DNA from 3 places in the Streptomyces sp. NPDC005485 genome. Region 3 is predicted to be linked to each of the others. Evidence: riboswitches for the same ligand, from Rfam matches in the RefSeq annotation. Region 3 holds a riboswitch; each other region holds the start of a gene.
What was found. A riboswitch is a leader RNA that binds a small molecule or an ion and turns the genes downstream of it on or off. The one in region 3 is predicted to bind cobalamin.
Positions count from the first base shown of each region.

Region 1: linked by a shared signal. The riboswitch ahead of ABZS97_RS27095 (ABC transporter substrate-binding protein) and the one ahead of ABZS97_RS26695 (cobalamin biosynthesis protein) in region 3 are both predicted to bind cobalamin.
Region 2: linked by a shared signal. The riboswitch ahead of ABZS97_RS31580 (ribonucleoside-diphosphate reductase subunit alpha) and the one ahead of ABZS97_RS26695 (cobalamin biosynthesis protein) in region 3 are both predicted to bind cobalamin.

Region 1 is NZ_JBEXDZ010000091.1:28,425-31,693, reverse strand. Features, by position in the region: gene ABZS97_RS27110 (alpha/beta hydrolase) at 1-704, shown strand, start outside; gene ABZS97_RS27105 (GNAT family N-acetyltransferase) at 708-1,148, opposite strand; gene ABZS97_RS27100 (CoA-binding protein) at 1,227-1,637, opposite strand; cobalamin riboswitch at 1,760-1,945, shown strand; gene ABZS97_RS27095 (ABC transporter substrate-binding protein) at 2,013-3,035, shown strand; gene ABZS97_RS27090 (iron chelate uptake ABC transporter family permease subunit) at 3,032-3,269, shown strand, end outside.
Region 2 is NZ_JBEXDZ010000119.1:21,013-24,281, reverse strand. Features, by position in the region: gene mctP (monocarboxylate uptake permease MctP) at 1-1,486, shown strand, start outside; cobalamin riboswitch at 1,651-1,792, shown strand; gene ABZS97_RS31580 (ribonucleoside-diphosphate reductase subunit alpha) at 1,919-3,269, shown strand, end outside.
Region 3 is NZ_JBEXDZ010000089.1:16,377-19,645, forward strand. Features, by position in the region: gene ABZS97_RS26690 (cobyric acid synthase) at 1-1,177, opposite strand, end outside; gene ABZS97_RS26695 (cobalamin biosynthesis protein) at 1,174-2,118, opposite strand; cobalamin riboswitch at 2,239-2,381, opposite strand; gene ABZS97_RS26700 (hypothetical protein) at 2,510-2,731, opposite strand; gene ABZS97_RS26705 (inorganic phosphate transporter) at 2,744-3,269, opposite strand, start outside.

The DNA of each region.
Region 1 (3,269 bases), on a different contig from region 3:
GCACCGGCGATTCCGGCGTACCCGAGGACCCGGCGACGTACCGCTGCGATCGTCAGGTGGCCGACGTGGAGGCCCTGCGCGTGCACCTCGGGCTGGAGCGCGTCGATCTGCTGGCCCACTCGGCGGCAGGCGACCTCGCGCTGCTCTACACGGCCCGCTACCCGCGGCGCGTGCGGAGTCTGGCGCTGATCACCGCCCGGGCGCGCGCCCTGGGCGTCGACTTCACCGTGGAGCACCGCCTCGAAGCGGCCGCCCTGCGCAAGGGTGAGCCGTGGTTCGAGGCGGCCTTGGGTGCCTACGAAAGGACCTGGGCCGGCACGGCCTCCGACGCGGACTACGACACCGCCGCACCCTTCTTCTACGGGCGGTGGGACGAGGCCGCGCGGGCCCACGCCGCGGCCGACGCGGAGCAGAGCAACGAGGAGGCAGCGAGCCTGTACGCGTCCTCGGGCGCCTTCACACCGGACGCAACTCGCACCGCGCTCGCCGCCCTCGCCGGATGGGAAGGACGGGCGCTGCTGCTCGCGGGCGAGGTGGACAGCGGTCCGCTGCCGCGCGTCGCCGCCGACATCGCGGGGCTGTTCCCCGTGGCGCGGATGACCGTCCAGCCGGGCGCCGGGCACTTCCCGTGGATCGACGATCCGGACTTCTTCTCCGACGCGGTCGAAGGGTTCCTCGCCGAGGAGCCGGCCGGCCGGGGCTGAGGCTCAGGCCAGCCGCAGGCTGATCCACTCGATGGTGTCGCCCGGCAGCAGATAGCGTTCGACCTCGACGAATCCATTGCGGAGCGCGAAGCGCAGGCCGTCCTCGTTCGAGGCCAGGACCACCGTCTCGATCGCCTCAGTGCCCAGTTCCCGCGCCTGTTCCAGAGCGCGCGCGTACAGCTGCGCGCCGAGCCCCTGCCGTCGGTGCGGCGCGAGCACGCGGGCGATCACCGTGGCCGCGGGCGTCTCGTCGTCGGGTGGACGCACCGTCGTGCAGCCGACCAGGACGTCGCCGAGACGGGCGACCTCCATGCGGTTGCGGCCGGTTCGCTCCCGCACGTCGTCGAGGGACAGGACGTGGGTCGGGATGACCGTGTTGTGGACGTACTGCCAGTCCGTGAGACCGGCTTCGTCCGTCGGCTGCTCGATGCGAAGCGTGGGCATCCGAGCAGGAAACCGGGGTGCCTCGTGAACCGTCAACCACGTTTCCGTACCGGCCGGTTGAGGCACCCCTCGGATGCCCTAAATGCCCTGTCGGCGGTACTCGATCGCCGGGCAGCGGTCCATGACCATGTCCAGCCCCGCGGCGCGCGTCCGCTCGTACGCCCGCTCGTCGACGACCCCCAGCTGGAACCAGACGGCGTTCGCGCCGATCTCCACGGCTTCGTCGGCCACCGGGCCGGCCAGGTCGCTGTTGACGAAGACATCGACGACGTCGACCTCGAAGGGTATGTCGGCGAGGGAGGCGTAGCCCTGCTCGCCGTGGACCGTCTCGGCCTTCGGGTGGACCGGGACGACGCGCTTGCCGTGCCGGCGCAGCACCTCGGCGACGCCGTAGGCCGCGCGGTCCCGGTTGGTGGACAGGCCCACGACGGCCCAGGTGTCGCCGAGCTCCGAGAGGATCCTGCTGACCGTCTCCTGGTCGCCGTACATGGTGTGTCTCCTCTGTCTCCGCGGCTGCGGTTCCGACTGCGGTGCGTCTGCGGCTCGCCCCGGGCAAGGGGCTCTGCGGGTGGCAACAGCCCAGGGCGGCAGGCGATTCCCGGCACGCCCCGTGATAACTTTCCGAGGCCAGTCGAACCCATGTACGTGGGTCAGGGAATCCGGTGCGAATCCGGAGCTGACGCGCAGCGGTGAGGGCGACGGGCGGGGCATCGGCCACTGGACCACGAAGAGTCCGGGAAGGCGCCTCGTTCGCGTGACCCCGAGTCCGAAGACCTGCTGGCGCCCCCGCCGGTCGAGTGCCGCCGGGGAGACCGTACGACCGGGCTCCGCGCTTGAGCCCTCGACGACTGGGGACCCACTCCCGTGCCCACCGCACGTACGACCCGCCGTGCCGCCCCGCTGATCGCCGGCGCGCTGCTGCTGACCGGTTGCGGTTCCGGCTCGTCCGGTACCGCTTCGGCGAAGACCGCCGTCACCCTCGACAACTGCGGCCGGACCGTCCGCGTCGCGGCCCCGCCGCGCCACGCCGTCTCCCTCAACCAGGGCACCACCGAGATCATGCTCTCGCTCGGGCTCGCCGACCGGATGGCCGGGACGGCCACCTGGACCGACCCCGTGATGAAGGGCCTGGAGAAGGCGAACGCCGAGGTGCCCCGGCTCGCCGACAACAACCCCTCCTTCGAACGGGTCCTGGACACCGAACCGGACTTCGTCGCCGCCTCCTTCGTCTCCACACTGGGCAAGGGCGGCGTGGCCACCCGGGACCAGCTCGAGAAGGTCGGCGTTCCCACCTACGTCTCCCCGTCCGACTGCGCGGGCAAGGACAACTCCGGTGACGGGGACGGCTCGCGCAAGCAGCCGCTGACCATCGACACCGTCTACGGCGAAGTACGGGACCTGGCCAAGGTGTTCGGGGTGCAGAAGCGGGGCGATCGGCTCGTCGCCTCGCTCAAGCAGCGCATGACGAAGGCCACTTCGGGAATCGACGCCTCGGACGTCACCCTCCTGTACTGGTTCGCCAACGCCCAGTCGCCCTACATGGCGGGCTGCTGCGGAGCCCCCGGCATCATCACCCGCGCACTCGGCGCGAAGAACACCTTCGGCGCTACGCACGAGGAGTGGCCCCAGATCAACTGGGAGACGGTCGCCGACCGCGACCCCGACGTGCTCGTCATCGGCGACCTCACGCGCAAGTCGCAGACCGCCGAGTCGGCCGCCCGGAAGATCGCCTTCCTGGAGTCCGACCCGGTCACCAAGAACATGTCCGCCGTCCGGCACAAGCGCTACGTCCTGCTCAGCGGCCAGGCCATGAACCCGACCATCCGCACCGTGGAGGGCGTGGAGCAAGTGGCCGCCGGACTGCGCCGGTTCGGGCTCGCGGGGTGACGGTCAAGGGACTGCTGTCGACGGCGGCCGGGCTCGCCGCGCTGTGCGCGTCCATCGCCGTCGCGATCACCATCGGACCCGCGCAGATCCGGGTCGGCGACGTCTGGTCGGTCGTCGCGGCCCACCTCGGGTGGGGGAGCACGGACGTCTCGCCGATCCGGAACGGAATCGTGTGGCAGCTCCGGCTGCCGCGCACGCTGCTCGCGGCCGTGTGCGGCGCGGGCCTCGCCGTGT
Region 2 (3,269 bases), on a different contig from region 3:
GTTCGGCACCTGGGTCACCTGGTTCCTGCTCGGCGGCGACCTCTACACCGCGTACACCTTCGTCGCCGTACCCGCGGCGATCTACGCGGCGGGCGCGGCCGGCTTCTTCGCGGTGCCGTACACGATCCTGGTGTACCCGCTGATCTTCACCTTCCTGCCGCGGCTGTGGTCCGTCTCGCACAAGCACGGGTACGTGACCACGTCCGACTTCGTGCGCGGACGCTTCGGCTCGAAGGGTCTGTCGCTGGCGGTCGCCGTCACCGGCATCCTCGCCACGATGCCGTACATCGCGCTCCAACTGGTCGGCATCCAGGCCGTTCTGGACGTCATGGGCGTGGGCGGTGGCGCGGGCACCAACTGGTTCGTCAAGGACCTGCCGCTGCTGATCGCGTTCGCCGTGCTCGCCGCGTACACCTACTCGTCCGGCCTGCGGGCCCCGGCGCTGATCGCGTTCGTCAAGGACGGCCTGATCTACCTCGTCATCGTGGTCGCGATCATCTACATCCCGATCAAGCTCGGCGGCTTCGACGACATCTTCGCCAAGGCCGGCGACGCTTTCTCCCAGGTCAACCCGGCGACCGGGAAGCCGCGCGGCGCGCTCGCCCCGGCCGAGCCGCAGCAGTGGACCTACGCCACGCTCGCCCTCGGCTCGGCGCTGGCGCTGTTCATGTACCCCCACTCGATCACGGCCACGCTGTCCTCGCGCAGCCGCAACGTGATCCGCCGCAACACCACGATCCTGCCGCTGTACTCGCTGATGCTGGGCCTGCTGGCGCTGCTCGGGTTCATGGCGATCGCGGCCGGGGTGAAGGTGCAGAACGGGCAGCTCGCCATCCCGCAGCTCTTCGAGAACATGTTCCCGGACTGGTTCGCGGGCGTGGCGTTCGCCGCGATCGGCATCGGCGCGCTCGTACCGGCGGCCATCATGTCCATCGCCGCGGCGAACCTGTTCACCCGCAACATCTACAAGGACTTCATCAAGCCGGACGCGACCCCGCAGCAGGAGACCAAGGTCTCCAAGCTGGTCTCGCTCCTGGTGAAGGTCGGCGCGCTGGTCTTCGTCCTCACCATGGACAAGACGGTCGCCATCAACTTCCAGCTGCTGGGCGGCATCTGGATCCTGCAGACCTTCCCGGCGCTGGTCGGCGGTCTGTTCACCCGCTGGTTCCACCGCTGGGCGCTGCTCGCCGGCTGGGCGGTCGGCATGGTCTACGGCACGGTCGCCGCGTACGGGGTCGCCTCGCCGACCCAGGCGCACTTCGGCGGGAGCTCGAAGGAGATCCCCGGCATCGGGGAGATCGGCTACATCGGTCTGACGGCCTTCGTGCTGAACGTGGTGGTGACGGTGGTCCTGACCTTCGTCCTGCGGGCGTTGAAGGCCCCGGACGGCGTCGACGAGACGTCTCCGTCGGACTACACGGCTGACGCGGGCGACCCCGGGGTCCAGGTGGAACTGCCGCCGGCCACGGCGGGGACCTCGCACTAGAGGCACGGAATCCCGAACGGGCCGCCGGAGAGATCCGGCGGCCCGTTGCCGTGCCCGGACCGGCGCCGGCGGCGACGGCGCCCCAGCATTCGCCACCCGCCCAAGAGTTGACGCTCCGGCACCCTTCGACAGCAGCGCGACACAACATGTGGGGGTGCTCCCGCAGCCCGGCACAAGATGTATGCTCGTGCTCGCTGTCGCCGCAGGGGAATCCGGTGCGAATCCGGAACTGTCCCGCAACGGTGTACTTGTGCGTGTATGCGCGCCTGACCAGTCCGAGGTCCTGCCGACAGCGCGCCCGGCCGACCGGTCCGGGTGCCAAGACGTCCGGGCCTCGCGGAGTGGGCCAGCTGGACGCGCGCCGGCCTGTCCGAGCCCGTGCGCCCCGCTGCCCTCGCCCCAGGCCCCGTGCCGAGCGAGGGAGAGTCCCACGTGACCATCGCGCCAGTCGATCCGGCTTCAGCGACCGAGGCGACCGCGACCACCGTGACAGGGGCCGAGGCCGACGCTCCGGGAACCGCGTTGCTGCGGACCCTGACCGACCTCACCGCCGACCTCCCCGACGCCGACCCCGGCCGGGTCGCCGCCGCCGCGCTGCGCGGCCGCTCCGCCCGGGCCGACGAGGCGGAGCTGCGCGAGCTGGCCACCGAGGCGGCCGCGGGCCTCATCTCCGAGGACCCCGCCTACTCCCGGCTCGCCGCGCGCCTGCTGACGATCAGCATCGCCGCCGAGGCCGCGTCGCAGGGTGTCACGTCGTTCTCCGGCTCGGTCGCGGTCGGGCACCGCGAGGGTCTGATCGCGGATCGCACCGCCGAGTTCGTACGGCTGCACACGGCCCGTCTCGACGCGCTGATCGACACCGTCGCCGACGACCGCTTCGGTTACTTCGGCCTGCGCACCCTGCACAGCCGCTATCTGCTGCGGCACCCGATCACCCGCAAGGTCGTCGAGACGCCCCAGCACTTCATGCTGCGCGTGGCCTCCGGCCTCGCCGAGGACGACACCACCCGAGCGGTGGACGAAGTCGCGGCCCTCTACCGGCTGATGAGCCGCCTCGACTACCTGCCCTCCTCCCCCACGCTCTTCAACTCCGGTACGCGGCACCCGCAGATGTCGTCCTGCTACCTCCTCGACTCCCCGCTGGACGAGCTGGACTCCATCTACGACCGCTACCACCAGGTCGCGCGCCTCTCGAAGCACGCGGGCGGCATCGGTCTGTCGTACTCCCGTATCCGCTCCCGCGGTTCGCTGATCCGCGGCACGAACGGGCACTCCAACGGCATCGTCCCGTTCCTGAAGACCCTCGACGCCTCGGTCGCCGCGGTGAACCAGGGCGGCCGGCGCAAGGGCGCGGCCGCGGTCTACCTGGAGACCTGGCACTCCGACATCGAGGAGTTCCTGGAGCTGCGCGACAACACCGGTGAGGACGCCCGGCGTACGCACAACCTGAACCTCGCGCACTGGATCCCGGACGAGTTCATGCGCCGGGTGAACGAGGACGGCGTGTGGTCGCTGTTCTCACCGGCCGACGTGCCCGAGCTGGTGGACCTGTGGGGTGACGCGTTCGACGCCGCCTACCGCAAGGCGGAGGAGGCCGGGCTCGCCAAGAAGACCATTCCGGCCCGCGACCTGTACGGCCGCATGATGCGCACCCTCGCGCAGACCGGCAACGGCTGGATGACGTTCAAGGACGCCGCCAACCGCACCGCCAACCAGACGGCGGAGCCGGGCCACACCGTCCACTCCTCGAACCTGTGCACCGAGATCCTGGAGGTCACGGACG
Region 3 (3,269 bases):
CGACGGGCTCGCCGAGCGCCTCGCCGACGGGCCGGGTGAGGGTCTTCTCGCGTGCGAACCGCACGCGTACGGGCAGCAGACCGAGCCCGTCGACAGCGCCCTGACGGCTCTCGACCTCGTCCTCGATGTGCTCGCCGAGCACCTGGAAGCCGCCGCAGATCCCGAGCACCGGCCGCCCTTCGGCGGCCCGTCGCGCGATCGCGTCCGCGAGGCCGCGCTCGCGCAGCCACTCCAGCGCCTTCACCGTCCCGCGGGTGCCCGGTACGACGACGAGGTCGGCGTCGGCCAGTTCCTCGGCGCGGTCCACGAACCGCACGACGACGCCCGGTTCGGCGGCCAGCGCGTCCACGTCCGTGAAGTTGGACATCAGCGGGACGGCGCAGACGGCGACGCGCAGCACGTCCTCGCCGACGGGCGCGGCCACCACGGACTCCCGCACGGCCCCCCGCAGCGAGACACGCAGCCCGTCCTCCTCGTCGATGCCGAGGCCGTGCTGGAAGGGCAGCACACCGTACGAGGGGCGCCCGGTGAGGCCGCGGAGCATGTCGAGGCCCGGCTCCAGCAGCGAGACGTCGCCGCGGAACTTGTTGACGAGGAACCCGGCGACGAACTGCTGGTCCTCGGGTGAGAGCAGCGCGACGGTCCCGAAGAAGGACGCGAAGACGCCGCCGCGGTCGATGTCGCCGACGACGAGCACGGGCAGCCGCGCATTGCGCGCGATCCCCATGTTCACGATGTCCGTCCGCCGCAGATTGATCTCGGCAGGACTGCCGGCCCCCTCACAGATCACCGCGTCATACGTGCCCCGCAACTCGGCGAGACAGTCCAGAACGGTCCCGAGAAGCGCCTGCTGCCGCCCGCCGTGATAGCCCCGCGCCGTCATCTCGCCCACCGGCTTGCCCATGAGGACGACCTGACTGCTCCGGTCGCTGCCCGGCTTGAGCAGTACGGGGTTCATCAGCGCGGTCGGCTCGACGCGTGCGGCCTGCGCCTGCATGGCCTGCGCCCGCCCGATCTCGGCGCCCTCGCGCGTGACGAAGGAATTGAGGGACATGTTCTGCGCCTTGAAGGGCGCCACCTTCACGCCCTGCCGCACCAGCCACCGGCAGATCCCGGCGGTCACCACGCTCTTGCCCGCGTCGGAGGTGGTTCCCGCGATCAGCAGTCCGCCGCTCATGACGTGCCTCCCCGTCGTGTCAGGGCGCGTGCGGCGACGCTCACGCCGAGGGCGAGCAGGCCCACCCGGCGCGACAGCCGTACGGCCCGCTCGATGTCCGTGGTCCGCACCGGCCGTCCCCGGCTGCCCAGCACGGGCCGGTGCTCGACCCGCCCGCCGTACGAGAGAGTGCCGCCCAGGCGCACCCCGAGCGCGCCCGCGAACGAGGCCTCCACCGGACCGGCGTTGGGGCTCGGATGCTTCGCGGCGTCCGCGCGCCAGGCCCGGGCGGCGCCCCGCGGGTCGCCGCCGGCGACGGTGGCGAGCACGGCGGTCAGCCGCGCCCCCGGCCATCCGGCGATGTCGTCGAGGCGCGCGGAGGCCCAGCCGTAGCGTCGGTACCTGGGTGACTTGTGCCCGACCATGGCGTCGAGCGTGTTGACCGCCCGGAACCCGACGAGCCCCGGCACACCGGCGACGGCGCCCCACACCAGCGCGCCCACGACGGCGTCGGAGGTGTTCTCGGCGACGGACTCCACGACGGCCCGCGCGATCCCGTCCGCGTCCAGTGCCTGCGGATCGCGCCCGCACAGGTGGGGCAGCCGCTGCCGGGCCGCGTCGACGTCCCCGGCTTCGAGGGCCGCGCCGATCGCCCGCGCCTCGCGGCCCAGGGAGGTCCCGCCCACGACGGTCCAGGTGGCGGCGGCGGTCAGGGCGAGGGAGGCGGTGGCGGAGCTTCGTGCGCAGCGGCTTGCGGCGGCAGCGAGGGACACGGCTCCGCCGGCGCACACCAGGGTGTGCAGTGCGCCCCATCCGCGGTGGTCGCGCCACAGCACCCGTTCCACAGCGCCCGCGGCCCGACCGAACGCGGCGACCGGGTGCCCGCGGCGCGGATCGCCGAGGATCAGGTCACCGAGGAGGCCGGCGGCGGCGCCGTACGCGAAGACGCGATCGGCACGCATGGGGTCAGCCCGCCGTAAGGGAGGGCGGAACCGTCGTACCGTCCGGCACCGTACTGTCCAGGACCCGCAACGGGCAGCCGCACATGGCGATATGTCCTCACTCAGGGTGTCCACGCCCTGGTTCGACGAGACCGGCGGTGAGAGTTCCTGGCTCCCGGGGGTTACTACCCCGGTGACAGTGGCGGGACCGCGCCGGATTCACACCGGCTTCCTCTTCTGCCGCCGTACATGGCTCCGGCAGTCCACCACGGGCCGAGAACAGCCGTCAACTCGCTGTTGACCTGCGAGGGGAGAGTGTGCGAAGGCCCACATACGGGTGGGGTGCGGGACGCTGTCGCGTCCCCGCACCCCACCCGAAGTGATGCCTGGTTTACGTGTTTCTGTCCGGTCGTCAGGCGACGATCAGGTAGATCCCGTACGCCACCGCCGCCGCGCACGCCGCGAAGCAGGCGTAGGCGCCGGTGACCGCGAGCGCGGCCGAATCGCCCTTGGCCGAGGCCGACTCCTGCTTGGAGAGGCCGACGATGCCGAGGGTGAAGAGGCCGACGAGGGCCACGGTGACCACGAGGCTGACTCCGAAGACGGAGCCGAGGGCTGCCCAGTCGATGTCCATGCTGTTCGTTCCTTACACCGTGGCCGGGCGGGTGGGTTCCGCGTCCGGGGACGGGATGGTGGCGGTGAGGTCGTCGGTCACCGTGCCGACCGGGGGAGGGGTGACGGCGGCGATGGCCGTGGTCACCACACCGGCGGGCTCCTCGTCGGTGTCGGTGTCGGCGTTGACGTTGGTGTGGTCGATCACCTGGCGGCGGGAGATCTTCCAGATCGCGGCACAGGAGGCGACGAGGAAGACGGCGACGAGCGCGGTGCCCCAGTCGCCGAAACCGGTCACCCACTCGGCGAGCGCGGCGACGAGGGCGGCGGCCGGCAGGGTCAGCGCCCAGGCGACGAACATCCGGGTGGCGGTGGACCAGCGGACCACGCCTCCCTTGCGGCCCAGGCCCGCGCCCATCACGGAGCCGGAGACCGAGTGCGTGGTGGAGAGGGAGAAGCCGATGTGCGAGGAGGCCAGGATGACCGTGGCCGCGCTGGTCTGGGCGGCGAAGCCCTGCTGCGGCTGGAGGTCGGTCAGGCCCTTGCCCATCGTGCGGATG